Regions from separate parts of the Oleiphilus sp. HI0132 genome, predicted to be linked through region 3. Evidence: predicted binding sites of a transcription regulator. Region 3 holds the regulator's gene; each other region holds the start of a gene.
What was found. The regulator PhoB, encoded in region 3, activates phosphate uptake and scavenging genes when phosphate is short. The targets are predictions, from matches to a motif close to TGTCATANNNNTGTCANA.

Region 1 (7,916 bases), on a different contig from region 3:
GACCTTCATGCCATCTTCTTCAGACATTTCAGGTAGGCTGTAGATACGATCACGCTCTTGTTTCACTTTCCACAGCTCAACATCACCCATGATCACTGCATCGACAACGCTGTACTCTTCGAAGGCAAACTGATCCTGGCTTAGTACACCGACCTTTTCACCTGGTGTTATAGAAACGTTACCGGACGTTGGTGTTAACTCACCACTCAGGATTTTCATAAAGGTTGATTTACCGCAACCATTAGCCCCGATTAAACCATAGCGATTACCGTTACCAAATTTAGCTGAAATGTTCTCGAACAAAGGTTCAGCACCAAACTGCATGGTGATATTAGCGGTAGAAATCAAGAGAGCGTCCTAGGTATTTGAAGGTGAGAGGCTCAGCTTGAATGTCTTTCAATCGGTTTTAGCAAAGAGTGACAGAAGCTTAAGCACAAAGGGGCGCGAACTATAAAGACTTGGGGCTAGAAAGTCGAGACAAATTGACTATAAAACATACAAGACTGTCGAAGTAAGCCTGGCCGTTACTCCTGTTCTGCATCCACACCATAATGTCTACGCATAAGGTAGGCATAAGCTGTAGTAAATGCGGCTTCTTGCATCACTTTCAGGCCTGTTTCTTCAAAAGGTACCGGGATAGGGTTTTTCTTAACAGCTGCTTTGATATCAACTGGGGTTATCAAGCGAACATCGACTCCATCAATCAGTTCAATTGCAGCCTCCATTTTGAAACCAATCGCACCACCGGCAAACTTACCTTTTGTCGGTCTCTCTCGAATAATTACGGTATCTATTTGATAGTCTGTCATCAGTTTGGCAAACGTAGCCTGAAAGTACTTTAGACTATGGCTCTTCTCTAGCGTCACTTTTCTTACGCGACAGTCAGGGATATCGAATATCTCATCATCCATGGACAAGAGACAAATAATCGCATCACTACCCTTTAATTCAACACCACATACTTTCATAACTAAATCTCAATATTAGGAATGGCTGCATTGTAGGTAAATCTGCACGCTAATGAAATGATCAATAGCTGTTGGCGTATAGATTTCATGACAGATCAAGTAAAGCCCGGAATTAAACAGCCTAGCGGTGTCATATATCAAGTTCAAGATAAAGCCGCTACACTGCACGCCATTTTCCCACTATCAATAATCGAGATATCCATGAGCTTTCAAACCCTAGGTCTTTCCCCTCAATTATTGACTCATCTGCTTGAGCTCGGCTACCTTGACGCAACGCCTATCCAACAAGCAGCTATTCCTGAAGTTCTCGCCGGCCACGATGTGATGGCTGGGGCACAAACCGGTACGGGCAAAACCGCAGCCTTTGCCCTTCCCATTATTCAAAAACTTATTGATGCTCAAAACACCCTTAAGCCAATTAATGACAACATTGAAGAAAGCTCCTGCCAGTCACCCAAAGCCTTAGTATTAACACCTACACGAGAATTAGCACTACAAGTATTCAATAGCATAAATACTTACAGCCACAACACAAATATTCAGTCAGCTATCGCCTATGGCGGCGTTAGCTTGAACCCACAAATACAAGCTATCAAAAAGGGGGTGAGTATTGTGGTGGCTACACCTGGACGTTTACTCGACTTGCTCATGAAGGAGTGTATCGACTTAAATCACATTGAGTTCCTAGTATTTGATGAAGCAGACCGTATGCTAGACATGGGTTTCATTAATGATATAAATCGTATTTTGAGGGGCATGCCTAAACAGCGGCAAACCCTGCTATTCTCTGCAACCTTCGATCAGGCTATTTTCGATCTGAGCAAAAAATTATTAAAAGACCCCAAGCTCATTGAAGTCGATGCTCGCAATACCGCCGCTAAGAAAGTTGAACAAATGGTCTACACCGTCGACAAGGATCGCAAGCGCGAATTAACGTCTTACTTAATTGGCTCTAAAAATTGGCAGCAGGTACTCATCTTTACACGCACCAAGCAAGCCGCTGACGAGCTCTCCAAAGAAATGATCAAGGATGGGCTCAAGACGGCAGCTATTCATGGTGACAAGTCTCAAGGCGCTCGTGAGCGTGCACTGGAAGACTTCAAGCAAAACAAACTACGCGCCTTAGTTGCAACGGATGTCGCTGCTCGAGGGCTGGATATTGACCAGCTCAAGTATGTCATCAATTACGAACTACCTTACGTTGCGGAGGATTATATTCATCGCATAGGGCGCACCGGCAGAGCTGGCCAAGAAGGCCTGGCAATATCGTTGTTAAGCTTAGGTGAAGAGTATTTACTAGAAGAAATTGAAGCCGTGCTTGATGAACGTTTGCCGCAACAGTGGTTACCCGGCTATGAACCTGATTTAACAAAAGAAGTTAAAACATCGAAAAAGAATTCCCGCACCGCTCAGAAGAAACGTCGAAAAGATAGAGCGTACGGTAAGAAACGAAAGTAAGAGGAAAAAGGAGCTGTGTCAAAACCTAGCGTTGAGATAAACCGCTAGTCGCTTTGATGTTCTAACACAGCTTATTAGGAAAGGCCTTGCCTAAATAAGATAAGTAACTGGTAGTTATTTAACCGTGACCACTGGTCACAAGTCAAGTTAGAAGTGCTAAAAAGAGGCCAAATGGGGAGAAAAGGTTTATCCCATCTGTGGGATGATATAAAAAACGCGTACCAACTTATCCCCTACACAGGAAACAGTTCAATACGCGTCTTTTTCGCAATGCGATATTACATCGCAATGATCAAGGCTTAGACTTTCTGCAACCAGCCAAACTTATCTTCTGCCTTACCCCATTGAATATCATTTAGTGCCTGGCGAAGTTTTAAGGTGGTTTCACCTGCCTCACCAGAACCTACTGTAATTTCTTCATCATTATGAATTAAGGTGCCAACAGGCGTTAATACTGCGGCAGTACCAGAAAGCGCGGCTTCGGTACCTGGCTTTTGTGCGCGTTCAATCAATTCACTTACCGTGAAATCACGTTCGCTCACGGTCATTCCCATATCGCGGGCAATCGTTAATATTGAGTCACGAGTAATGCCGTGTAAGAAAGAACTATCCAAGGCCTTAGTTATGATCTCGTTTCCATCAATCAGAATGAAGTTTGCTGCACCGGTTTCCTGTACATCACCATTCGGGCAGAAAAGCACTTGATCAGCATTGTTAGTGTTGCGTGCACGAGCAATTGGGCCTAATGCACTGGCATAGTTACCACCACTCTTAATCATTCCCATATGAGGAGCACAACGCATACCGTCTTCTTCTAGCAATAGCCTTAAGGGCTTAACGCCACCAGAAAAGTAATCACCTACGGGTGATAACAAAACATATAGAAGCGACGTCGCAGAAGAGACCGCGGCTTTTCCAATGCTTGGTTCCGTGCCGATATGAGTCGGACGAATATACATAGAACCTGGCGCTTCAGGTACGTCTTCTACATAAAGTCCGACGATTTCTTTAATCATATCGCCTAATTGTTCTTTGTTAATTTCGGGTAGGAATAATAAATCTGTACTCTGGGCCATACGCTGAACATTGGCATCCATACGAAAAATATTAATGCTGCCATCTTTATGCTTAAATGCTTTCAAGCCTTCAAAGCATGTACTGGAATAATGCAAGACATGGGCACCCGGGTGTAATTCCAGTTTATCGGATGAAATGATACTTGAAGAGGTCCAAGAATTGTTTTCGTAGCTTGCCAGTGCCATTTTAGGCATGAAAACGGTTCCAAATGCGGCCATTACTATTCCTAAGTCTGTAAATGGAAGCCTTGAAATAAGCTTCCGGAATCAATTTTGCTCGGTGTGAATTGCTTATCGCAGCGATATTTTTCAGCAGACTGCACTCAATTCATAAAATTCTGCCTAGTATAAACTACCTAGATCGCCAATCAATGACGATATATCAATAAAGTTGCAAGTATGGCCATTCAAAAAAGCTCTACCCACCCAACAAGATGAGTATGCCCTAAGCTGGAGGCCACACACCCAGGAATCCAAGCTAAATGTCAAAGTCATGGTAGAATGTCGGCATAAACATTACACTGCCCACAGTTTAAACTCTCTAGCGCAAACGGCGCTCACCCAAGCAGGACTTCCGATGAAAAAAACTTATCAATTAGCTCACCCAAAAATCAAAGTGCCTCGCGTTGTCGACTCAGTAAAACATGACATCAGAAAGTTTCTCAAAAAGGAACGTAAGAAGCCTCTACCTTCTGGCACTAAATATTGGGGTTTTGATTGTAAGTTTGGTCAATCAGAAGAAGCGGCTGTGGAAATTCAGCTGCCCTCTTTGATGAGCCATATCGATGAACTGGTTGCGAATAACATTATGACTATCTACGTGGAAATCACTGCTAAAGCCGTTTCACCTGATGGCAATTCGATTCAACAGGAATATTAGACAGTAAACCCTAAGGCAGCGTGACTCAAAGGTAAAAAGAAATGATGAACACCAAGATATATAAAGCCGTCCACGGGCTTGCAGAAAAGCTAATGGCAGCAGCGAAAAAAGATGACCAAGAAACCTTTGATTCGCTCTACTCTGAACTCAAGGCGATCTGTCTAGATAATGAAGATACAGATAAGGATCACCCTGTTCAATGGGAAACATTAGCTGACTTTTCAGAAGACTTAAGCGATGCGATAGCCATTTATGAAAAGGCCCTAAAGAAGTCTGTCGATATTAATTCAAAAGACCATATGTCTTCAGTGGCATACTCAATGGCGACCTTGCAGGTCGAGCTCGGCCAGACTGAGGAAGCAATCAAAAACCTGCAAAACGCTAAAGTTAGCGCCAATAAAATTGAAGATGACTCACTTAAACGAGAGATCAACGAATTACTTGATTCCTTAGCAAGCCCGATGGAATAAGCATAACCGGGCACACTTTATTCGCCCTTAAGATAGTTTCAATAAGTACTTTTGTGGCGACACCCAGAACTCTACTGTTCTGGCAAAGCCCCTAAGTCATCAAACCATCATCCTTTTGTCACCAAACTGTCACTTCAAACATGAATAGTTTGTACATAAATTGTACAAATCCAAGTATGTATTGATATGACAAAAATCAAGGTGAGCATTGTTACTGAAACCTACTACCCTGAAGTAAATGGCGTTGCCAATACCTTGAAGTACTGGGTTGAAGGACTTCAAAATAAGGGTATCTACACTCAAATCATCAGACCCAAGCAGAATCCTGATGATGCCTCAGTGGAAAGTGATCAATGCGAGACCTATACAGTTGCCGGACTTCCTATACCGAGATACAAGGAGCTCAAGTTTGGCCTACCTTGTAAAAGGAAGCTAGTAAGTCTATGGAAGAAATCTCCACCTTCTGCTATTTATGTCGCGACCGAAGGCCCCCTTGGTCTTTCAGCTGTTCGTGCAGCTAAGAAACTGAATATTCCTATACTTAGCGGCTTCCATACTAATTTCCAGTCCTACAGTAAGTACTACGGCCTAGGGTTTCTCGAACCTTTAATATTTGGCTTCCTGAGGTATTTTCACAACCAGACACGTGGAACGATCGTGCCTACGAAAAAACAGCAGGAATGGCTAAGTCGAAAAGGGTTTGAAAATGTCAGTGTGCTCAGTCGCGGAATCGATTCTTCGCGGTTTACACCAAGTAAACGCTGTTCTCGCCTTCGTGAAAGATGGCATGTGACAGATGGGCAAGTCGTTTGCCTCTATGTCGGCCGAGTTGCAGGAGAAAAAAATATTGCCTTGGCTATCAAGGCCTATGAGAACGTCACCGCCACTCATCCGGACTGTGTTTTCGTCGTCGTTGGTGATGGCCCCTTAAGAAAAACCTTGGAAAGTGAACACCCTGGCATCCGTTTCGTTGGAATGAAAACGGGTGAAGAGCTAGCCAAGTATTATGCCTCAGCAGACCTTTTTCTATTTCCAAGCAAAACCGACACCTTTGGTAATGTTGTGACTGAAGCAATGGCAAGCAGGCTGGGTATCGTTGCATTTAATGACGCCGCTGCGAAGGAACACTTAAGCCATGGCAATTCGGCATATATCGCAGATTTAGACAATGACGAAGCATTCATTCAATTGACTCTGGAAGCAATCGCAAACTCATGTGAGCTGGAAAAAATTCGTGAAAATGCCTATCAATTGGCACAAACAATTACCTGGAACAATATCGTCAATCAGTTCGTCAAAAAGTTACTCGAAAAGCCACCCTTAAGGCTAGGAGATGAGACACATGAATCCTCTCAAAACATCAACAGCATTTAATAAGCTCAATAGCTGGGATATTGCAGCTTGCCTGTACCTTAATCATTTTTGTCGCACTAAAACGGTTAACACCTTCTTTGCAATAATCAGCCGCTTAGGGGATGGTGTTTTCTGGTATAGTCTCGCGCTTGTCCTGCCAATCTTATATGGTGAAGAAGGTCTACTTTTATCAGGGTTGATGATAACGGCGGGCGGTGCTTGCCTACTGATCTATAAGCAACTTAAAAAGAAACTAGTAAGAGAACGACCATTTATCCGCTCAAAAGATGTCTATAAAGGCTGCGCACCTTTAGATCAATACAGCTTTCCTTCTGGACACACAATGCACGCGGCCTGCTTCTCGACTGTTGTGCTATGGCACCTGCCAGAGTTCGCTGTATTATTGGTACCCTTCTCTATTCTAATTGCCCTCTCGAGAATGGTACTCGGCCTTCACTATCCGACAGATGTATTGTGTGGCGCGGGATTAGGTATATTGCTGGCATCAATTGCAAACTACTTAAGCCCAGTACTTTTCTATGCCTAGCATAGAAAGCCTTTGCCTTATTCCTGCCAAATAGGCACGTCGAAGGCCTGTAAGATCTTTCCGGTTTCAGCCAGAGGCAAGCCTACTACATTGCTGTAGCTTCCGACGATCCCCTCAACAAACAATGCCGCTTTACCCTGTATGCCATATGCACCTGCCTTATCCATTGGTTCACCCGTTGCGATATATTGCCTAATTTGCTGATCACTCAGCTTCATAAACGACACTTCTGTTGTCACAACATCAGCTTCAATTACCGCTTTCCCCTCAGATAACTTCGCCACAGCGATACCCGTTAGCACTAGATGATTTGTTCCTGATAAACGCTTTAGCATTTCAAATGCTACGCGTTCATTATCTGGCTTGCCTAGAATCGTGCCGTTTATCGTAACGGTCGTATCTGCAGCTAAAACTGTCTTTTCAGGATTAAAGCTGAGACCTGCTAAGGCTTTTTCTTTAGCCAAGCGCCTTACATAAGCGTCGGGCAATTCCCCTTCAAGTACTGACTCATCGATATCCATTGATGCACTATGATAAGGAACACCGATTTGTTCTAATAGTTCTCTCCGGCGACTGGAGCCAGATGCCAATAGCAAGTCTGCCATATTTTTTAAGATTCCTTCATAAATTGAATAGTAAACCTGGAATAATCGCTTCGGAAAGTATGACAAGCCTCGCTCCTTACGTAGCAGCGTCTTCAACGGAACGGATTGCTTTATCAATTGTTTATAGTCGGTTAAGCAGTAAAGGCGCTTTCTGAAAAATTGCTAGTTTTAACATAACAGTTCTCCAATAAATTTAGCCCTCTAAAAACGTTCAGCAAAGGTACTTTGTTTATCCTAAGAGTTTTTTTCTACTGAATATACAGTTATATAGTATTGCAAGTTACTTACAGCAACGGAAATTTTTTTGTAACTTTTGCTCTATAGAATATTTCGATCACCCTCAGAAAGCGCCAAGATAATAGGCAGTGCTCGATGCAGTCTTTTTCCGAGTAGTACTCACTACGAAGTAGTATGCCCCTAGGGTAATTTTTCGATAGAGCAGAGAGGGAAATGTTTCGTTAGTTGGTAAAACCATAATGTGACATTGAATATTGTTATCACGAATATTTAAAAGGAAGTCGGAATTAACCCCATCAAATCAATAAGCGTTATATCCATA
Region 2 (7,916 bases), on a different contig from region 3:
CCCGTTTGCTCATTCAAACCGTACTGCACGGCGTTATAGATACGACCGGAAAAGCTTACTGACGCACCATGCGTCAAGTGACCGCCGTGAGCCAAGCTCATTCCCAATACCGTATCGCCGGGAGAGCAAAGCGCCATATAAACAGCAGCATTGGCTTGCGAACCTGAATGAGGTTGAACGTTTGCGTAGTCAGCACCAAACAACTCTTTAGCACGATCAATCGCTAGCTGCTCAACCACGTCAACATGCTCACAACCACCGTAGTAACGCTTACCCGGATAGCCTTCAGCATACTTATTCGTTAATGCAGAACCTTGAGCCTCCATCACGCGAGGGCTGGTGTAGTTTTCTGATGCAATCAGTTCAATGTGTTCTTCTTGACGCGTTGCTTCAGCAGTAATTGCATTTGCTATTTCATCATCAAAGCCAGCTATAGTCATATCACGAGTAAACATTCATCGCCTCTATCATTCAGGAAAAAATAAGCCTCAAAACGGTCATTCCCTAGTCATTCTTCAACTCTTGTAATGAGCCATATAGAGTGAACAGAATTTGATCGTTCAAAAAAGCGCCATTTTATACGATTATTGTGTGAACTTCATCAATCATTTTTGTCGAAAATAATGAAACACAAACACTAAGCTGACTAAGCCAACAGCGCCCGCAACAACAAAGGTAGAAAAATACCCCAACATGCCAGCCAAGAGACCTCCCAGAGCCGCCGCCAAACCAGAGACCAAGACTTGAATACTGGCCTGAACGGTAAAGTCTGCACCTTCATGTCCGGAACGACATTGCGCCATCATCAGCGAGAAAAGGGCTACTGTAGACATGCCGTCGACTGCTTGCTCGAATATACTTAGACCATAGACCCCAAGAATCCCAACCCAGTGCAGGTCCACTAGCGTATAGAGAGCAATTCCCACAGCCTGGGCCAAGCCAGCAATAAGCATCATATTCTTTGCCCCCAGACGAAGGTATAAATACCCGCCTAAAGCAGCCCCCAGCAAACCCGCAATAGAAGACCATAAAGTGATCGTTGCCAAGTCCCCTAGCGAGAAGCCACTATCGATCAGCAAGGGCTTGATCATTACCGAGCCTAAGGAGTCTGCCAGTTTATAGGTGATTAGCACCAATACCCAAGCAAGCATATTTGAACGCTTAAAAAAGCCCTTGTAGACAGTTAGAGGCAATGCCCTAGCCATGCCTTTATCAGCAACACCTGCATCAAAGTTATTGGTCACCTTTGGGTAAACAGGGATAGCTCCAGTGAAGATTGGCAACATTAGTAGAACTAACAACAAGGCCATAAGCTGCATACTCAGACTCCAACCAAAGTGGTCTATCCCTAGTAACAAGCCGCTACCACTTAAAATCATTCCCAACTTAAAACCTGTTACCTGGACACTGTTTCCGATTCCCCTGAAACGCTCTGCTAGAACTTTCACAGCCAAACCGTCGGTTGCAATATCCTGAGTCGCGGCCGAGGTATTCACCAGTAGAATTCCGATGAGAAAAATAACAATCAAGGGGCCAAACAAGCTTTCATAGTTAGACATAGAAGCTAATAAGAGCAATCCGACAAGCAATAACTGCATCGCTACTATCCAGGTTCGATGCACGCCTATACGAGCCCAACCGATACGATCAACATAGGGAGCCCAAATAAACTTTAAAGCCCATGGCAAGGCAAGGAGTTTGATCAGTCCGATATATTCCAGCGACACGCCCTGGTCTCGCATAATGGCCGGAAAAGCATGAGCTAGCACTCCCGAAGGAAGGCCTTGAGAAAAGTACAGCGCAAACAGGACGGCTAGGCTGGCGACGGGCACGTTATATTCTCCTAAATCATCGATCTTGACGAGCAGCTCTTGCCATCAGCGTACTGACAAAGAAGCTCAAATGCGGGCAAAACTATCATCCAAGCGACCTACTTCACAAGCCCATATTTTTGTCTAAATCGTCATTTTTGCTTCACAAAACTGTCACACCCAAAAGCTAGCCTGAGCTCCAAATAAGGTGAGATGCAAAACAGTAAACATTTCGAAACTTTATCGATGCCAGTTAGGAGACACACTATGCAAGCACATGAATCTCAGAACCCGAGCACTTTTGAGCAAGAAAATTCTCTGGAAGCCATCCATGTAGACTTTATGGATATCGCTCACGAACTTCATCAAAAGCAAAGCGAATCAAAGAAAAAAGATCGTGCAAAGCGCCGCTCCCAAGCAAGAAGAGCAATTGAAGATCATCAGGAGAAAAAGCGTTTAGAGGCAGAGCTTAAAGAGTGGTGGGACGATTTATAACGTTCGTTTTGGCCCAATAGCTAGGCGCTACAGGATTACCAAGTCGCCCTCGTTACCTTGGTCCTCAACTGGTCGACGGCCTTCAGTTAAATAAAGAGCATCGTTGTGGAAGTCTACGTATAGGTGGCAGTCCATCACGCTATCGGTTATTTCACTGCTAATGGAAAAGTGACGAACAATCTCTTCACCATCGCAGTGAAAGTGTTTCATATCTGACTTACTCATCACCTCGGGCAAACCGATAGCCAACCGACAATTATGCTGCACCAAGCTATTTTTTATTCTACCTAGAAAACGGTTGGCCAATTCACAATTCCAATCTTCTTGAAAACTTGGGTCACCAATTCTATCTACATCAACTATCGGCATAGTTTACGCTAATAGTAAACGCGGTGTTTTTAATAGCAAAGAAATTGTCAGGTCTTCAGAGCCTGCCGTAATATACGAAGCCATCACTTCTCGGGAATATGAACTTCTATCCGTTACTTCTATTTGACAGCCCAAGCTTTCAAACTGCTTAACACAAGCTGCATCAAATATTTCGGTAATCAGCGCTTTTGCTTGTTCGCTCATAATTCATCTAAACCCAATTTGGCTAGTTGCACCCAAAAAACAAAAGCATACCAAGACTATCCATTTGTTCAGTGTAACCAAAGCATAGCGACTTTCCTATTATTTGCATACTGACGTGAACTTGAAGACATTTCTACTATACTTCTTTAATGCCATCGCACCACGTCACCATATTTCGGAAGTTTGAATGACGTCTCCCAAAAAACTGACTATTGGGCTATTTTTTCTCTGCACTCTACCTTTTTTACCTAATATGCTAGGAATTGACTTTGGCGCTGCGCCGACAAAAGTCGATATAGTGACAACACAAAGCTCGATGCTGGAAGCGCTGCAGGGAGCTATCCTACATACCATTCTCGAATGGAGCGCAATTTCTATTGCCTGTATCGGCGCTATCTTTGCGTTTGTTCATTACTACTATCATCGTAATATTACACTCCCTATCATGGGGCTTGCATTGCTCTCGGCAGCATCGATCGACATTTTTCATACCTTGGCATCAGCAAGAGTGATCGATGCTCAAGCCCAGAACACTGATTTTATTCCTTTTACCTGGGCGCTTTCCCGCCTTTTCAATGCTTCAATCATGACCTTGGGGCGGCACTAAGCTTATGGGCTTTGTATCACAGCAATAACCCCCCCTGTACAAGCATCTAAAGCTACTTCCTTTAGCGATAGTTTTTTTGTTGGTTCGGCCTTCGTAAGTGTTTATCTAGCCTCGGTGAGCGAAAACCTACCGCAAACCACTTTCCCTGGCGAATTGATAAGCCGCCCCTATGACATCCTTCCACTAGCGACATACTTATTAGCCGCCACATTGTTCTGGACCTGGTTTCAGAAAGAACGCGACCCCGTCAGCCTGGCGTTTTTATTAAGCTGCATTCCAGAGTGCCTAACCCAACTGCATGTGGCATTCGGCTCTACGCAACTTTTCGATAACCATTTCAATATCGCTCATATACTGAAAATTGTTGCTTACCTTTCTATGCTAGCAGGCATAACTCGCAGCCTAATTTTCAACACCGCCACCTCATCAACAGATAGCGGCCCCCGCGAAACACCCCCTCTTACACATCAACATATCAGAACTTCAAAAACTGAACGTGCGAAGCGCCCTATAAGTCTACTAATCCCCTCAGTTACATTCTCTTTAACACTCATTGTCGGCACCATCATCAGTATTTCTGTGTATCTGGATCATATCGCCCAAATAAAGAAAAAGAACCTACAGGAGCTTGAGCACGAAGCTGAGATGCTTGAGTCGAGCTATCAATCCATATTTCAAAGAAGTGCCCAAGACTTAGTTTCCCTGGGCAAGCACTATGCCATTCAAGCCTATGTGCAAGGAGGCATCACTGAGTCTGAGCCAGTCAATCGCACTCTCGAACACTACTTGCTTTTAAATCCAGGCGTAGTAAATATCAAGCTAGTCGCCAAAAGACCGGACAGTGTAATTGGCTGGGAAGTTCTTTATACAAGCCACAAGGCTGACAGCAAGAGCGGAGAGGAAAGCTCAGACACCTTTCTAACAAGAGACCTAGCTACACTGAAGCAAAGTGGCAAGTTAAAATCGGGGGAGATTTACTTTTCTGATATCTACCTAAGTCCAGATCTAGTTGAGCTGGAAACAGAAAAGGTCTTTTCAAGCGTTTCAAACGCGTTATTCAAGGTTCTGGACGATACAGCCAGCTATGTATTAATCGCAACGCTTAAGCCAATGGCTATTATCTCTGGTTTGCCTCGCTACAATAGCAATAGACAGTTCTATATCAGTGACGCTGAAGGTGAATATCTTTATCAGGAAAGCTCTTCAGATAATAGTTCATCATCACATGATAAAAACTTACTTAGAGATTTCCCCGAGCTCACTCAGCACTTTCAGTCAGGCACCAACAAGCTGACGTTTACGCAGTTAAAAGACAGTACCAATACTAAATACTCTGCGTATTACAAAGTATTAAAAGGTGGTGCGACTTATGGCAGCCCACAACTCCATATTCTACTATCATCCTCACATCAACAGCTTGCATTAGCTCTGGAAGGAACTCGCAACAAAAGCCTGCTTATAGGTTTATCGCTAGCTTTAGTTGCCTTAACGGCTGCCATTTTAATCTCTCGCAGAATTACCCGCCCTCTCTCGAGATTGACTGAAACACTCGAACGCTATGAGCAAACAGGCGAAATTGACTACCTACCCGTGAACGAGAATAACGAAGTAGGTATTTTTGCCAGAAGCTTTCATAAAGCCCTACAGAATATTGACGCCTCAATAAATGAACTAAATGAGCAGAAATATGCCTTGGACCAGGCTTCCATTGTCTCTATCACAAATATAAGAGGAGACATCACTTATGTGAATGACAAATTCGTCGAAGTAAGCGGATACGAGCGTGAAGAGCTGCTAGGCCAAAATCATCGAATTCTTAACTCTGGCTATCATGACAAAGCCTTCTTCGGCCAACTTTATAAAACAGCTGCTAAAGGCAGCGTATGGCGAGGCGAAGTCTACAACAAAGATAAACATGGTCAGAATTACTGGATTAGCAGCACTGTCATTGCCATTAAAGATATGAACGGCAAACCACAAAGTTATGTTGCCATTAGCTCGAACATTACTGGGAAAAAAGCAGCCGAAAGCGAACTCATTACTGCAAAAGAAAATGCTGAACAAGCTGCAATTACGAAAAGCGAATTCCTCGCAAGCATGAGCCACGAGATCAGGACACCGATGAATGGCGTTCTGGGCATGCTGGGACTTCTGCTTAACTCCAAGCTTGATACTCAACAAAGGCACCGGGCTGAAATAGCGCAAAATAGCGCACAGTCGCTACTTACACTAATCAACGACATTTTAGACTTTTCTAAAATAGAAGCAGGCAAACTAGACTTGGAGCACCTTCTATTTAACCCGAGAAAGTTAATTGGCGATCTTGCAGAGTCTCTTGCCCAGCAAGCTCAACTACAAGAGCTAGAACTGATCGTCGACTTAAGAGGGTTAACCCTGTCAAAAGCAGTAGGAGACCCCGGCAGGATCCGCCAAGTCGTTACCAATCTTGTCAACAATGCAATCAAATTCACCAGCCAAGGTGAAGTCGTTATTTCTGCTCGGCTTACGGAGCTAAACGCAAATCTGCTTCAACTAGACATCGATGTGACTGATACAGGTATAGGAATCCCGCCTGAAAAAGCCGACTCGCTGTTTGAAGCCTTTAATCAGGCTGACGCATCAACTACCAGACAGTTCGGCGGCACAGGTTTAGGACTGAGCATTGCCAAGAACCTATGCTTACTGATGGGCGGCACCATTTCCGTTAAGAGCATTCCAGGAGAAGGCAGCAATTTTTCGAGCTCAATGTTGCTGAAGACTAGCGATCAAGCTGAGTTAGTCAAACCGACAATAGATATAAGCCAACTAGAGATTCTGATCGTTGATGATAACACGACTAACCTAGAGGTACTCCGAGGTCAGCTTGACCTATGGGGAGCTAAAGCCATTGAAGCGAGCTCTGGCTCCGAAGCACTAGAACTATGCCAGCAACGATATAATGACGAAAGCAAGAGGCCTTTCGATATCGCCCTGTTAGACATGCAAATGCCAGAAATGGACGGAGCAGAGCTGGGGCGAAAACTTAGTCACGACGAACGTTTTCAGTCGATGAAACTTGTTATGATGACCTCAATGACCTATCAGGGAGGTGCACAGGAAATGGCCGATATTGGCTTCGATGCTTATTTCCCAAAACCTGCGACTACCTCTGACCTATTTGATGCGTTAAGTATTTTGGCGGATGACGGTCAAGCACTACAACAAGCTCAACCTCTGATCACCTCTGAAAGCATTAAGACCTACTCTACGAAGGATTCGAGACAAATAAAATGGCCAGAAGGTACCCGTTTATTGATCCTGGAGGATAATTATATTAACCAAATGGTAGCCCTCAGCACGTTAAAAAACATTGGCCTACACGCGGATGTCGCTGGCAATGGCCTGGAAGCAATTAGCAGTTTGATACAAACCACCGCCAATACCCCACACACTTTAATCCTTATGGATTGTCAAATGCCCGAAATGGACGGCTATGAAGCCACTCGAGCTATTCGCGATGGCAAAGCTGGACAGTTCTACACCGACATTCCGATCATTGCGATGACAGCCAATGCAATGCAAGGAGATAAAGAAAAGTGCTTGGCTGCCGGTATGAACGCCTATCTAAGCAAACCAATTTATAACGACGCACCAATTTCTACACTCATTAGTTATGTGTGTAACAACAAACCTGAATATGAAGACGCACCTATGCCTCAAGATGATACAAGCACCAAACCCAACGCTACTGCTTCAACTAGCGAGCAAGATACCCCTACCCACTGGAACCCTGACGGTCTAAGAGAGAGAATCTACAATAACGATGATTTATTCTCTGCATTGCTGAATAGCTTCCTTAGTGACAGCCCGAAGCACTCTGAAGATATTCTAAAGGCCTGTAACGAATTAGATCTAAAAGCGCTTAAAGCCATTTCACACCTTCTCAAAGGTGTCTGCGGGCAACTTTGCGCCGACAAGCTCCAAAGTCTCTGCGCTGCCATTGAACAGGTTTCTCTAAGACCTATTGAGCAAGTAGATAAGCACGAACTTGAAGGACTTCATGTAGAGTTCACAACAGAGTTAAGCTTGCTCGAACAATCATTTACTGAAGCACTCGACCAAAGTACTGCATCGACCAGCGACGAATCAGATGAAACACTCTCTAATGACGAGTTTATAAACCAACTAAACACGCTTCAAAACAAGCTTGAACAATCAGATTATATCGACCCAGACAGTTTAAGCCTCCTTAAAACAGCCTTCCCCGATAGGCAGGAAATCCAAAATTTGGTCATAAAACTCGTTGAAGAAATCAATTTATTTGACAATACGGCAGCATCAACGACACTTAAAGAGATATTGGCTCTGATTCAGACCTCATAACCAGACTGGCACCTAATAAATGGCCCCTCAAATATCGAGCGAGAAACAAGGAAAGCCAACCGTCCTCA
Region 3 (7,916 bases):
AGCACTGGCAGGTGGGCAAACGACGACGGGGCAGGCGGGTGTTTTAGTTGCTATCGGCATGATGCCGAAGCTTACCTGGCTCGGTGTGCCGGTCAGAGTCTTCGCTAAGGTGCGTGCGCAGGTCATTAGTGGCAGCACGTAGAGTCTGACCTGCCCTTCGATCTCTGCGCAGTCACCTAAGGCGTAGACATCTTCTGCACTAGTTTGTAGCAAGGCGTTGGTGACAATCCCTTGCTGGCATTCAATCCCCGAGTCTTGAGCAATTTGTATATTGGCTTTCAGGCCGACGGCAGAAATAACCAAGGCACACTCAAGTTCTTGGCCATTACTTAAACGAGCAAGCAAACCATTTCCTTGTTCAGTGATTTCGCTTACATGAGCTTGCATTTCAAACTGACAACCTGCATCACTAAGGCCTTCGATAAGCGCTTGTCCGGCCTCTTCAGGAATCAAACTGTTTAAGGCTGATTTTGAAGGGTCAACGATAGTTACCTTATAACCGCTTGCCAATAAGTCATTCGCGTATTCACAGCCGATTAAGCCGGCACCCATGATCAGTACATGGTTCTGGCTTTCTGAGCAGTTTTCGCCTAACAAAGAACGAAAACGGCGGTAGTCCATTAGGTCATTGATTGAAACGACTTTCTCAAGCTCACTTCCGGGAAAACTGAGCTTATTGACCTGAGCACCACAAGCAAGCACTAGCTTGCTGTAGTCTAAGCGTTCTTCACCTATCAGGATTGCTTTGGCAGAAGTATCGATTCGGTCAACACTCGTATGATTTCTGATTGAAATATTGTGCTGTGCCGCGAACTTTCCCGGGTCGGCCATTGATAGCTCATCAGCCTGCTTGCCTTTGGCAAGTGCTGTCGAGAGCATAGGCTTGGAATAAGAGTGTGCGTCATCCTGAGTGATCACAATAATCTCGCTTTCCTGGTCCAGCTTGCGAACCTCCTTAACAAGATTATATCCGGCCAAGCCACTACCAATGACAACGATAGGTGAAGTATTCATGTTAAATCTCTACCATTTCAAAGTCTTCTTTGCCTACACCACAGTCAGGGCAAAGCCAGTCTTCGGGTACATCTTCCCATGAGGTGCCCGCTTCGATGCCATCATCAGGCCAGCCTTCGCTCTCATCATAAATTAATCCGCAGACTACGCATTGCCACTTCTTCATTCTTTATACCTGTATTATCAAAATGTTACTTGCCTTTCGAATGCATACAAACATGCCTCTCTGGTTTACACTAGCGCCCGCTTGCTTATGCGAAGAGAAGATTCTAGTTTAGAGAATAAATGTTGCCTCATTCACTTAGCGGGCTAATTTACCGAATCAGCTCGATCAGCACAAATCTTTCACTATTTCAGCGATAGTAACTTTGCGGCCAGGCAGGCTCACAGATATAATCTGCACAGCCATTTTATCAGGAAGATCTATGTCCAATACCAAAACCGTCGAAGCCCAGAAAGTCTTTAATGAGGCCGACTGCCTAATCGATATGTCTGAGCTAAGTGATGCAATTGAAAAGACAGCCAAAGATATTGAGCAAGACTTAGCGACCGACAACCCTCTGGTTATTTCAATTATGAATGGCGGTTTGGTGTACTGTGGTCACTTACTCGCTCATTTGAATTTTCCACTAGAGCTGGATTATTTACACGCTACCCGATATGGGAATGAAACCTCTGGCAGCCGCTTGGACTGGCTGGCTAAGCCGGTAAAAGCACTGTCGGGCCGAACCGTTCTTCTGGTTGATGATATCCTTGATGAAGGGCATACCCTCTTACATGTACAGGATTATTGTCGGCAGCAAGGTGCAGCGCGTGTTCTGACGACGGTTTTATTGGATAAGCAACATGACAGAAAGGCGACCAAGGATCTGCTCGCTGACTATACTTGTTTAAATGTTGAGGATCGTTTTGTTTTTGGTTTTGGTATGGATTATCAAGGCTATTGGCGGAATGCGCCGGGTATTTACGCAGTTAAGGGCATGTGATGCTAAAGCCAGCCGCTCGGCGGATACCCGACTGGAAAGTGCCTAAACAATATGGTTCCTGGGTCTTTGATCAAGGTTCACTTACCAAGAGGCTTATCGAAGCATCAAATAATAACTTTAGTGTGCGTGTCACTTATCAAGGCTGGGCTGTACCAAGTCTTGAGGAGAGGCGGATACTAAAAGTGAGAGAGCGTCAGAAAGCGCTGGTCAGGGAAGTTGAGCTGCTTTGTTTCGGAGAAGTATGGGTGATAGCGCGCAGTATTATTCCGAAAACAACGCTAAGTGGTTATGAAAGACAGCTTCAGTATTTGGGAGATAAGCCTTTAGGCGCATTTCTGTTTAAATCCAGAGTTATGACGCGTAGTAAGCTTGAAAGTGTCTCCTTGGTGAAACAGTTTAAAGAACCCGTATTTGGGCGGCGCTCGGTATTTTTTCTTCGTCAGAAACCATTGCTGGTGAGCGAACTATTTATGCCTCGGGTATTTGAGGCAAGCAAACGAGAGAAATAGGCATATGAATACTCAGAGTAAACCCGCGTTTGCAAGTGTTGCAATGGACTACGTAAGGCTTGCGAGGTTGGATAAGCCTATAGGTATTTATCTGGTTTTGTGGCCAACGCTTTGGGCATTATGGTTTGCTGCCGAGGGCATACCAGCTATGGATGTGTTAGCTATTTTTATCGCCGGCTCTGTTTTCATGCGCTCGGCAGGCTGCGTAATCAATGACTTTGCGGATAGAAAAATAGACGGTCATGTAAAGCGCACTGAAGCTCGCCCTCTGGTGACGGGGCGGGTGAGTGCAAAACAGGCTTTGATCTTTTTCGCCGTTTTATGTCTGTTGTCTTTCATCCTGGTTTTGTTTACCAATGAACTGACAATTTACCTTTCATTTGGTGCACTCGCACTTGCTTCTGCTTATCCCTTCATGAAGCGCTATACTTATTTACCACAGGTGGTCTTAGGTGCTGCATTTGCCTGGTCCGTTCCTATGGCTTATGCCGCGCAAGTGAATGAACTGCCTGCGCATATCTGGTTGATCTATATGGCAACAGTCTTGTGGACCGTTGCTTATGATACGATGTATGCCATGGTCGATAGGGATGATGATATCAAAATCGGCGTTAAATCCACGGCCATCTTATTTGGTTCGGCTGATCGGGCGATTATCGCATTTTTGCAGGTTTTGGTGATATTGACGCTGAGCTTGTTAGGTGAACAGCTTGAAATGGGGCAGTTTTACTTTCTGAGTATTGTCGTTGCGTCGGTACTATTTGTATATCAGCAGCACTTGATTCGCCATCGTGACAGAGATGAGTGCTTTAAGGCGTTTTTGAACAATAACTGGGTGGGTATGGTTTTATTCCTGGGACTGTTTCTAGACTTTTATGTCAGGTGAATTGTAAAACTTCGCAAAAAGGAGCGCTCATTAGGTTCTCAGCATAGGCTTACAGTGTAGTGTCATAAAACTGTAACAGCTTGCCGTTTTAATACAGTTTGATTTTTGGAGTAAGTACTATGTCAGAAAAAACCGTATTAATTGTTGATGATGAAGCATCAATCAGAGAAATGATTGCTGTTGCTTTAGAAATGGCTGATTACAATTGTATCGAAGCTTCAAATGCGCAGGATGCATTTATTGCTATTGTGGATCAACGTCCCGATATGATTTTACTTGATTGGATGTTGCCAGGCACTAGCGGAATTGAATTGGCAAGACGCTTGAAACGCAATGAAGCGACCAGTGATATCCCTATTATTATGCTGACAGCTAAAACCGAAGAGGATAATAAAGTACAGGGTTTGGAAGTCGGTGCCGACGACTATATTACTAAGCCTTTTTCTCCTCGTGAATTGGTTGCTCGTCTTAAAGCTGTACTTCGTCGTGCGACGCCTGCGGGTGTCGAAAGTGAAATCGAAATAGATGGATTGGTACTTGACCCAGTTTGTCATCGCGTTACCGCTCACAATAATTTGCTGAGCATGGGGCCAACTGAGTTTAAGCTACTGCAGTTCTTTATGACGCATCAAGACCGCGTTTATAGCCGTTCCCAGCTACTTGATCAAGTTTGGGGTGGCAATGTCTATGTTGAAGATCGAACCGTTGATGTTCATATTCGGCGCCTTCGCAAGGCATTAGGTGAAAGGCATGAATACCTGGTTCAAACTGTTCGAGGTACTGGCTATCGTTTTTCTGCTCAAGGTGCTGCATAGCGCTTGAGCATTGGTAACTTTGTTATAAAATAAGAAAGGTGGCAAGGAGCTCGATTTTTCATGCACATGACTTCGATCATTGACGAAGGGTGCACACTCTCTGTACCGTTTGCGTTTTAATGGCAAACTATTGAATCAGAGAATGAATCTGTCTTCCTGTGCTGGAGCATAAGGTTATGCACAAACGAATCATCGGTCACTTATACTCCCTTTTTTGGGCTGTGATTGGCTTGCTGGTACTTGGCCTGCTGATTGGGGAATTAGCGTGGGTTCTCGCGATTGGCTGCTTTGCCTACTTAGCCTGGACAATCAGCCAGGCTGTTAAGCTGCATCGTTGGCTTTACAGTGTACAAGAAGACCAAGCAATTCCCGAAAGCCATGGTTTATGGGGCGATCTGTTTGACGGTCTATATCAAATTCAATATCAAAATCGCATTACTCAAGAAAACTTGCGGTCAATGATTGCTCGTGTCCAATTATCTACCAATGCACTAAAAGAGGCTGTCGTCATGACTAACTCTGAAGGTGCGATGGACTGGTGGAATGACTCTGCAAGTACAGTACTTGGCTTTAAACGAGAGTCAGATAGAGGTCAGCTGATAACAAATTTGCTTAGAGACCCTTCCTTTAAGCGATATTTTGAAAGCAAGAATTACGACGAACCTTTAGAGCTACGTTCACCTTTAAATAAAAGTGCAACTTTGCAAGTACATATCACTTTGTTTGGCAAAGATGACCGCTTGGTTTTCGCGCAAGATGTGACGCGTGTGCAGCGACTTGAACAGATGCGGCGTGACTTCGTTAGCAATGTTTCTCATGATATGAGAACGCCATTGACGGTTATTAGAGGTTATATCGAAACCTTCCAGGATGCTGAAGATACACCTAAGAAGTGGCGAAGAGCCTTAAATTCAATGCAAGAGCAAACGAAACGGATGGAAAGCCTGATTAGTGACCTCTTGTTACTCGCCAAGTATGAAACTGAAGGCCTGCCTAGTAATACTCAAGCGATCGATATCGAACCGGTACTACAAGAAGTCTACCGCGACGCACGAGCCTTTAGCGCTGACAAAAATCAGAATATTCGTTTGGACTTTGAAAGCACCAAACCCTGTTTATTTACCGGTGACTCTCGTCAGCTTTATAGCGCCTTCTCAAACCTTGCGTTTAATGCAGTTAAGTATACGCCCACCGGTGGTGATATCGACATCAGCTGGTGGCTGGATGAAGAAGGTGCTCACTTTTGTGTGCGTGATACCGGTGAAGGTTTTGATTCCGTTCACATCCCTCACTTGACGGAACGCTTCTATCGAACGGACCCCAGCAGAGACCACTCAAGTGGCGGCTCAGGCTTGGGCTTAGCGATCGTGAAGCATGTATTGATCAATCATAATGCCGAGCTGGAAATCCATAGTGAAGAAGGCATAGGCAGTGAGTTTATTTGTCACTTCCCGGCATCGATAATGGTTTCCAGTAGCTCGGCTAATGAACAGAAAGCGCTAGCAAATGCATCTTGATGAGCTATCTGCATTTACTTGGATAGCTTTTTCTGCGCCTCTGCTTCAAAGTTCATATTGATATTGCCTAAAGATCTTTCTTCGTTTACCCAAAATGCGACCGCGCCACACACCGCAGCGGGCAGTGCCAGAAAATTCACGATAGGCAGAAGCGTTGCCCCAAACGTTACCAGCCCAAAACCTAGTGATGTCAGACGATGGCTAGCCAGGTAGTTTTTCATATCGGGGAAGCTCATCTTATTATTATCTGCCGGGTAGTCGATATATTGAATGGCCATCATCCAGGCTGAGAAAATAATCCAGATAACAGCAATAATCACATTCAAGCCGGGGATTAAGCCTAAAACCAATAGCACTAGCACCCGCGGGATATAATAAACAAGCTTTTGGAGTTCTCGCATGATGGTTCTGGGAACCATTGCCAGTAGCTCGCTCCATGAGAAGTCTTCACCTTTATCTTGGCCGCTTAAGTGCTTTTCAGTGAGTTCTGCCAGGTAGCCATAAAAAGGAGCGCCGATTAAATTCGCGGCGGCAATAAAGCCATAAAACAGCGTCATTAAGATGGCTAAGAAGTAGATTCCCCAGAATAACCACTCCATGAATCCTAGCCATTCTGGGACCCAAGACAATAAGGTCGCCATCCAACCGTCTACTAGGCTATATGCCCACATGATGAGCAGCGTAAACAAGATGATATTTACGGTTAAAGGAACCAGTAAAAATAGGCGAAAGCCGGGCTGGCAAATGATCTTGAAACCTTGAGCCAGATAGCCAAAGCCGGTAAACATATTTCCCTTCATGTGAAGATTCGCTCCTGATCAGAATATCGTCTAAGAAATTTATAGGGCTTAATAGGGTTGTAGGCAGTGTATAATAGCTCGCTTGGAGTTTCAGCAGTGCTCTGATGAAATCAAAGTAATGTCACTAGGTAGTTGTAGCCAATGCGTCCAGATTTTCAAATCGAGATTGTTTATTCAGATGAACAGCTTGTGGTGGTTAATAAGCCCTCCGGTTTGCTATCAGTTCCGGGCAGAGGCCCCGACAAAGCTGATTGCTTGCTGAGCCGCTTACAAGACCAATTTCCCACTATCAGGGTGGTTCATCGTTTGGATTGCGCAACCTCGGGCTTGATGGTCTTGGCGCTTGATGCGGATTCCCACAGGGAGCTTAGTAGGCAGTTTCATGACAGAGAAGTCAAAAAGCGCTATGAAGCCTTGGTTTATGGCTTTATGGAAGATGAAAGTGGCGAAGTTAATCAGCCATTGAAGACCGACTGGCCCAATCGGCCTCGACAGATGATTTCACATGAAGGTAAAGCTGCTCAGACCTTCTATCAATGTACGACTCGCTCAGAACAGGCATCGAGAGTCATCCTCACGCCGATAACAGGTCGCTCTCATCAACTACGTGTTCATATGCTATATACCGGCCATCCAATATTGGGCGATGGGCTTTATGCTCACGAGTCGGCATTAAAGGCTAGTAGCCGTTTATGCCTACATGCCACAGACTTAAGTATCTACCAGCCAAAGACTAAAACTTTTATGGAGTTCTCAAGTGCTACACCTTTTTAGTCAGATAATCCAGTTTACCTGGCTGAACAAAATCGTTTTGTACCTTGCTTTGCTGGTCTCTTGTATTGCCGCGTTTTCACCCCTTACGGGGCTGGAGCAAGTTAATGTGAGTGACAAGGTGCTCCACCTAGTAGTATTTTTTGTACTTTCTTTATTGGTTCAAATTGCCTATCCAAGGCTAGGTTTAAGGGCAATACTATTTTGCTTGGCTTGCTTTGGTCTGGGTATTGAGCTTATTCAGGCTTACTTGCCCCACCGTAGTTTCGAGCTAATTGATTGGTTTGTAGACTTGTTAGGCACAGTGATTTACCTGATCCTTATTGCGCCAACTATTAAGAGCAAGTGTTTGAGTGGTAAATACGCACCTTGTTAAATTCTTCAAACTCATTTAGGTCTGGACAAGTACGGGCTTCTTTTACTTCAAGCAAATCGTAAGCGGAAGAGGGCAGTACTTTTACGCGGGAGTCAGCAAGAAGTACTTGAGGACATTTAGTGGTAAACAAATCTAGCAAGTCGTGATTATCTTTGTCATATAGTACATCCGCCGCGGTGATCAGGTCGAGCTCTTCATCAAAAGCCATAAAGTCTTCAGAGTAGTCAAAGCTCAGAGAGTTG

Region 1: the regulator PhoB is predicted to act here: its motif matches at 4,969-4,986, upstream of A3766_RS28515 (glycosyltransferase family 1 protein).
Region 2: the regulator PhoB is predicted to act here: its motif matches at 1,973-1,990, upstream of A3766_RS24175 (PA3496 family putative envelope integrity protein).

Annotation. Positions count from the first base shown of each region.
Region 1 covers NZ_LWGJ01001891.1:45-7,960, reverse strand. Annotated here, with positions in the region: gene A3766_RS28545 (ABC-F family ATPase) at 1-348, opposite strand, end outside; gene A3766_RS28540 (DUF3010 family protein) at 525-968, opposite strand; gene A3766_RS28535 (DEAD/DEAH box helicase) at 1,170-2,426, shown strand; gene A3766_RS28530 (branched-chain amino acid aminotransferase) at 2,726-3,721, opposite strand; gene A3766_RS28525 (DUF6172 family protein) at 4,080-4,382, shown strand; gene A3766_RS28520 (tetratricopeptide repeat protein) at 4,424-4,852, shown strand; gene A3766_RS28515 (glycosyltransferase family 1 protein) at 5,039-6,226, shown strand; gene A3766_RS28510 (phosphatase PAP2 family protein) at 6,195-6,752, shown strand; gene A3766_RS28505 (nucleoside triphosphate pyrophosphatase) at 6,770-7,357, opposite strand.
Region 2 covers NZ_LWGJ01001569.1:12,954-20,869, reverse strand. Annotated here, with positions in the region: gene glyA (serine hydroxymethyltransferase) at 1-455, opposite strand, end outside; gene A3766_RS24180 (MFS transporter) at 606-1,832, opposite strand; gene A3766_RS24175 (PA3496 family putative envelope integrity protein) at 2,079-2,306, shown strand; gene A3766_RS24170 (hypothetical protein) at 2,334-2,675, opposite strand; gene A3766_RS24165 (hypothetical protein) at 2,679-2,879, opposite strand; gene A3766_RS24160 (MASE3 domain-containing protein) at 3,067-3,486, shown strand; gene A3766_RS24155 (response regulator) at 3,601-7,848, shown strand; gene A3766_RS24150 (diguanylate cyclase) at 7,868-7,916, shown strand, end outside.
Region 3 covers NZ_LWGJ01001514.1:9,310-17,225, forward strand. Annotated here, with positions in the region: gene A3766_RS23335 (FAD-dependent oxidoreductase) at 1-1,014, opposite strand, end outside; gene A3766_RS23340 (rubredoxin) at 1,016-1,180, opposite strand; gene A3766_RS23345 (hypoxanthine-guanine phosphoribosyltransferase) at 1,440-2,000, shown strand; gene A3766_RS23350 (chorismate lyase) at 2,000-2,509, shown strand; gene ubiA (4-hydroxybenzoate octaprenyltransferase) at 2,514-3,395, shown strand; gene phoB (phosphate regulon transcriptional regulator PhoB) at 3,515-4,210, shown strand; gene phoR (phosphate regulon sensor histidine kinase PhoR) at 4,387-5,727, shown strand; gene cysZ (sulfate transporter CysZ) at 5,742-6,527, opposite strand; gene A3766_RS23375 (RluA family pseudouridine synthase) at 6,669-7,301, shown strand; gene A3766_RS32780 (VanZ family protein) at 7,285-7,674, shown strand; gene A3766_RS23385 (methyltransferase) at 7,634-7,916, opposite strand, start outside.